DNA from 2 places in the Cerasibacillus sp. genome. Region 2 is predicted to be linked to the other one. Evidence: riboswitches for the same ligand, from Rfam matches in the RefSeq annotation. Region 2 holds a riboswitch; the other holds the start of a gene.
The links. Region 2 has a riboswitch for FMN ahead of ribD (bifunctional diaminohydroxyphosphoribosylaminopyrimidine deaminase/5-amino-6-(5-phosphoribosylamino)uracil reductase RibD). Riboswitches for the same ligand answer to the same signal wherever they lie in the genome.
Positions count from the first base shown of each region.

Region 1: linked by a shared signal. The riboswitch ahead of VIG73_RS13240 (ECF transporter S component) and the one ahead of ribD (bifunctional diaminohydroxyphosphoribosylaminopyrimidine deaminase/5-amino-6-(5-phosphoribosylamino)uracil reductase RibD) in region 2 are both predicted to bind FMN.

Region 1 is NZ_DATBTY010000073.1:253,966-257,393, reverse strand. It holds gene VIG73_RS13250 (1,4-dihydroxy-2-naphthoate polyprenyltransferase) at 1-625, shown strand, start outside; gene VIG73_RS13245 (hotdog fold thioesterase) at 640-1,032, shown strand; gene VIG73_RS13240 (ECF transporter S component) at 1,083-1,667, opposite strand; FMN riboswitch at 1,834-1,972, opposite strand; gene VIG73_RS13235 (S8 family serine peptidase) at 2,175-3,428, opposite strand, start outside.
Region 2 is NZ_DATBTY010000043.1:10,854-14,281, forward strand. It holds gene VIG73_RS08675 (GNAT family protein) at 1-319, opposite strand, end outside; gene VIG73_RS08680 (DUF1259 domain-containing protein) at 623-1,018, opposite strand; FMN riboswitch at 1,767-1,910, shown strand; gene ribD (bifunctional diaminohydroxyphosphoribosylaminopyrimidine deaminase/5-amino-6-(5-phosphoribosylamino)uracil reductase RibD) at 2,137-3,252, shown strand; gene ribE (riboflavin synthase) at 3,233-3,428, shown strand, end outside.

The DNA.
Region 1 (3,428 bases), on a different contig from region 2:
GATTTTGAATCTAGCGCTTACCTTTTTCGGTATCGCGATCTTGCTAGGGATTTATATTTCCTATGCTTCAAGCTGGTGGGTTGCTGTCATCGGTGTAATCGGAATGATTATTGGTTATTTATATACTGGTGGTCCCATCCCTATTGCTTACACACCTTTTGGAGAACTTTTTTCTGGGGTATTAATGGGAACAGTCATTATCGGTATTAGCTATTATATTCAAACATTAACAATTACATTAAACGTAATCTATATTTCAATTCCTGTCGCAATCTTTATCGGTGCGATTCTCATGGCAAACAATATACGAGACTTAGATAATGATAAAGAAAGTGGCAGACATACTTTAGCTATTTTACTCGGTCGAAAACAAGCCATCCAATTCCTAGGATTATTATTTCTAATCGCTTATGCTCTAACGGCTATCTTTATTGTAAATGGTATTTTGCCTAGATGGTCAGTCATTACCTTTTTAAGTATGTTTAAAGCTTTTGATGTAATAAATAAATTCCAAGGAAAATCAGAACCGATTGAAATGATGCCTGCAATGGTAGCTACAGGGCAAACGAATACAATCTATGGTTTCCTACTAGGCATATCGTTATTATTAGAGAAACTGATCTAAAAAGAGGGATATCTTTGAACATTGATGATACAGTTATCAAGTTATTAGGCATTGAAATCAAGTCTTCAGATAAAGAAAAAGTACAACTGACCATGCCCGTCGATGAGAGAACGCGTCAACCAGCTGGATTCTTACATGGTGGTGCAAGCGTCTTACTTGCTGAAACAGCTGCCAGTCTGGGCTCATATTTAAATATTGACCCCGAAAAACAACATGTATTCGGTCTCGAGATTAATGCTAATCACATTAAAAGCAAACGTGAAGGCTATGTTATGGCTACAGCCACTCCTCTACATCTAGGACGCTCAACGATGGTTTGGGAGATAAATATTACGGATGAAGATGAACAGTTAATTTGTGTTTCTCGTTGTACAATCGGGGTTGTACCGAGGAAAGTTCGTTTATAATCAACATATATAGGAGAGCCTGCTCCAAGAAAAGGAGCAGGCTCTTTATTTTATGATAAAGCATGTTGTTTTTTCTCAATCCATTGACGCATTTTTAGAAACACAGGAACAAATACGAGTCCGACAATAATACCTTTAAGAATATTGAATGGAAGAATACCAAATAATACAGCAGCACGCTTAACGTGAGCAAGTGCCATGTCCTCCATCCCCATAAACATCGCATAGATCGGTAAAATGACAAGATAATTTAATACACTCATGGCGACTGCCATAATGATTGTACCAGCGACAAGACCAGTCACAATGCTTTTTGTCCCTTTATAACGATGATAGAGAACAGCTACTGGTACGATAAAAAGAACCCCAGCTAAGAAGTTAGCTGTAACACCGACTGGTTCGCCGCCTCCAATTGAAAGATATAATAAGTTTTTTATTCCTTCAACAATCACCCCAGCCATTGGTGAAAAAATCAATGCCGCAATTAAGGCAGGAACCTCACTAAAATCAATTTTTAAATAAGCTGGTAAAAATGGGAGTGGGAAGTTCAGGAAAAATAGTAACAGTGATATTGTTCCCAATATGGATAAAATCGTTAATTTAACTAGTTTTGATGATTTCACATTTGTTTGCATCATCAACTACCTCCTTCATCTATTTATCGATTCACATCTCGTATGATGAAGGATTTAGCCTTGGACAATTTTCCATTCAAAAAACCCTAAAGCCTAATCGGGGCTTTAGGGTAAACATTGTCATAGGAAATGAAGGCACAAACTGCACCTGTTTTGTCTTCAAGCTACTCATCTTCTCCCATCCAGACTTTAACTGTCGGTTCTGGATTCACACCAGATCAGCCACTATTTTAGTGGGTCACGGACTTCGAACATAATTATTCGTTACCGTCGGTCGGGAATTGCACCCTGCCCCGAAGATGGAATCGATATATTATTGTATGATTATAATAACTTAAATGTGCTGAAATAGCAAGTATAGAAGTTTTTACGGGTTTTTCATTCCTTCATTTATGCTAGTTTAGGATACCTTATGATGAAATTGGACAACAATTACCAACAAGAAAAAAATAGGTATAAAAAAAGGCTTCCCATAAACTGCTAGGGAAGCCTTTATGACTGATTGGTTTATTCTACGTTAATGAATAGTTTACCTTCAGCCTTCTTACGTGATTCATTACCAAATGAATCTTTTACCTTAACTTCAATCTGCCCACCATTTGCTTGAACGCCTTTTGGCACAGTCCAGTAACCGACATATTTACCTGGTGATACTTCCATCATCGGTAATTCAACTGGGTTATCTGTAGAAGATAAGTTTGCCAATGGTAAATAAACTGCAAACGTTGCATTTAGATCAGGAGCACTTTCGAATTCTATTTTAATACTATCTCCTGACTCAAGATACTTATCTTCGCTTGGCGTTAAATTAATGATTTCAGGTGCATCATATTGAGCGTATAGTGTAACTGTTTTCGTAGTTGTATTACCAGCTAAGTCAACAGCAACAACTTCAATTTCATTAGCACCATTATCTAGTAAAATACGTTTAGCGAATGTACCGTTATCATTGATCTTCGTCTTCTGACCATTAACGGTTACTGAATCAAGGTTTTCGTCTGCAACACTTCCTTCAACGGTAACTGTTTCACGATTCGTCTTATCATTATTTCTTGGACTATCAATCGACAGTTCTGGGTTAACCGTATCTAAAGTAACTGTTACAGTTTCAGATTCACCCGTTTTTCCACCATTTTGAATAGAAACAGCTTTGAATTCGTTCACACCTTCTGTTAATTCCATATCAAAGCTAAATGTTCCATTCTCACCAATATCAGCGGAACCAACTTCTTCTCCATTATTTAGTAATTGAATCGTTGTTGTCGGTGAAGCTGTTCCTTCAATTGTCATGTTTGCTTCATTAGTTACAAATGATTCGGCAGGTGTTGTAATAACAGGTGTATCTACTTCATATGCCACTCGTGCACGAATCATATAGTTACCCTCATCCGCTGGAGATTTTGACCAATTACCACTAACGTATTGATAGCTTCTTCCAGCATTTGCACTACTTTCATCAGTAGCAAGACCAGGAGCATAAGGATTGTCACGTGTCTGAATGTAGACCATGTAGAAGTCTCCATTTACGATAATATTATGCTCTCTTAGATCAACGACTGTCCATTCACCATTTCTTAATGCCTCTGCATCAATTGGTCCAACTAGTTTCTTACCCGGTTGTCCGTCTGTTCCGGTCGCATCCCACACTTCAACTTGGAATTCTGTTCCACCCGGACTTGGCCAATCTGTCTCCCAGAATCGGAAAACGCCATCTGTTACGATTGCGGAATCTTTTCCTTCTGGTAATGACATTTTCACAGC
Region 2 (3,428 bases):
ATCCTCTACCCCAATATGCTTTGGAAAGTTCATATCCTATTTCTGCTTTTTCATGTTCAAAGTCTAGATAATTAAATCCACATGAACCGATTATCTTTCCTGATTCTAATTCAATTATAGTGAATCGAATCGCTTTATTATCTTGATCCAAACTTTTAAAAAGCCCGATCATTTCCTCGGCCTGATTAAGAGTAGTAAAGCTGGTAATATTCATGAATCGAGTGACATCTGGATCAGACCATATTTTAAATAAAGCTAATGAATCTGATAATCTTACTTTTCTTAAATATAATCTATTGGTGTATAGCTCTATTGACAATACTTTTACCTCCAAAAATGTTATTTATATGGATTAAAAATATTGTTATCTGCGCATCGTTCAGTCCCTTCAAGTTAATCTCCGCTAATTATACAGGAAATTTACGTTTTAATAAATAAACAATTATTAATTGGATAATCTGTAGTTTGATATTGGTGAGCGTTAGAAAATGAATCCGAAGTAAGTATCCTTGGCTTATTTCCAGCGGCTACTCCATGCTTGACACTAACTATGTAATAAGCGAAGGCAGTATCATGGGGGGCGCAGAAAAAAAGCTCCCTAAATAGAGAGCTATACTATACGCTAAAACAATCCTGCATCTCTAGCAGCTTCAATACTATCTCTAGCGAAATCAAATGGATCCCCTACATTTTCCCAATGCATATACATTAATCTCGGTTCATCAAATAACCAATGATTATGGAGGGCTGTAACTATGATCCCTCTCTCTCGGAGTTCAGAAATAAAAGGATTAATTTCTTCTTGAAGAATAACTGTTTCTCCTAAATTTAAGGTGTCGCCACATATACTATTTTCAAATGACAGGGCAAATGGTAGAGACAAAGGAGATTGTGTTCTTCTGTTTAATATCGTCGCATCAATATCCCTAAGCCGTGATACAGCACATACATCATCAGTAGATGCTAAAATTGATCCACCTATTATTTCAGCTAATCTCGCACAACAGCATGATTCCATACTTTATCACCTCCATACGTTACTTATAAGGTATGTAAGAAGTAAATGCCTGTTTGGATGATAAAGCTAAATGGTAAAAAATAGGTTAGTAGCTTGAATGATAAGAATCTATTTTGCATTATATTGATTTAGATTAGGAAAAAAGAAGTAGTAGAATCATACAAGGTTATTTCTCTCTTTATAAATCATGCCAATTATACAGTTAGGTGTAACGGATAGCTGAATTTTAAAATACACTTATAATCAATGCCGATGATAATATTTAAGCTGATGGCAAAATAGTTGGACTGGTTAAACGGTTTATTCATATTTTCGTAAGAGAAATATTGAATCACAATGGCTAAGCTGAATAAAGATAAGTAAGAAATAAGATAGATGTTTCCCCTTTCAGTAATTTATTATGAATAAATGATTGGTAAGAAAATAATAACTTGATGCCCCCTAATCGAGTTTCGTTTCGATTATAGATTTAACAGGATATTTTAAAACTATTCTATAATTACTGCACCCCATAATTGTCTTGTGAACTATTAATAGATTAGCATTTCACCCGATGCGACCTCGTTAAAAAATAGAAAGAGACAACGAGTGAGAGCCAGCCACCACTCGATACAAACTAGACTTAGATTAGCAACTAATAACGTGAAGAACACCACCAAAAAATGCCGTAGAACCACAAATTCCAAAATCTAAATCTCTTGCCAATTCTACATACTTCCGTTATCATGATCATGTAATAGAATATTAGTTTTTCTTTCGGGGCAGGGTGAGATTCCCGACCGGCGGTGATGAAGCGAAGGCTTCTTAGTCCGTGACCCGAGTGCTTGTTGCATTCGGTGGATCTGGTGTAACTCCAGAACCGACAGTATAGTCTGGATGGGAGAAAGAATTGGAGCGCGTATGAAACGTGAGGTATCTCCGTGGCTAAAACCAAGCTATTTACTTGGTTTATTTGGGTATGCTTGTAGCCTTTGAATATAAGTGCTATGCAAACCCTATATGACCTTTTCGGATATACCCATGTTATTCCTAGTTTTCCTTAAATTCTGACTCTATGCCCCTGAAGCAATTTCAGGGGCTTTTTTGATGGGAAAAAATAAAAAATGGAGGTGATCATGGTGGACGATAAAACATATATGCAATTGGCACTGAAATTGGCTGAACAAACACTCGGCCAGACGAGCCCGAATCCAGTTGTTGGAGCGGTAGTCGTGAATAAAGGGCAAATTGTCGGAATGGGTGCCCATTTAAAAAGGGGAGAGGCCCATGCGGAAGTTGTAGCTCTTGATATGGCTGGTGAAAAAGCTAAAGATGCGACATTATATGTCACATTAGAGCCCTGTAGTCATTACGGAAAAACGCCGCCTTGCACGAATAAAATAATCGATAGTGGTGTTGAGCGGGTTGTTATTGCAACATTTGATCCGAATGAAAATGTGCATGGAAAAGGTGTGAAGTGCCTTAAACAAGCTGGGATTGATGTCACGGTTGGCATTTTGGAAAAGGAAGCACGGGATTTAAATCGTTTCTTCTTCCATTACATCCAAACGAAAAAACCATATGTCACGTTAAAAGCCGCCATGAGCCTCGATGGAAAAACAGCTACCAAAACGGGTGACAGTCAATGGATTACAAGTGAACAAGCTCGGCGTGATGTGCATCAGCTTAGAAAACAGCATGATGCGATTTTAGTCGGTGTTGGGACCGTTTTAAAAGATAATCCGAGTTTAACAGCACGATATCCAGACACGGGTCATCACCCGATACGAATTATTTTAGATACACATTTATTAACGCCAATTGGTCGCCATGTAATAACAGACCGTCAAGCGGAGACATGGATTTTTGTTGGTGAACATGTAACGAACCAGGAAATAGCTCGTTTTGAGCGTTTTCCACAAGTCAAGATTATCCGACTTCCAACAGAAAAATTAGAACTTAAAGATGTCCTTTCATATCTCGGTAAAAAAGAGATGACGAGCGTTTTTGTTGAAGGTGGTTCAGAAATTCATGGGAGTTTTCTACAAGAAGAGCTATTTAATCAAGTGATTATGTATATCGCACCGAAACTAATTGGTGGCAGACATGCTTACACAGTTTTTGCGGGTGAAGGTTTTTCAGCGATGGAGGATGTTACAGATTTACAATTGATAGATATTGAGAAAATAGGAAGCGATATCAAAATCATTGCCGAACGAAAAGGAGAGGATCACGTTGTTTACAGGGATCGTTGAAGAAGTCGGTACAATTAAACGTCTGACTAAGGAGTCGCCACATGCTTGGGAGCTCACGATTCAAGCTGCACATATTTTAGAAGATGTGCAGCTTGGTGACAGCATTAGCGTGAATGGGATTTGTTTGACGGTTACTTCGTTTGATACAAGGCATTTTACTGTTGATGTCATGCCAG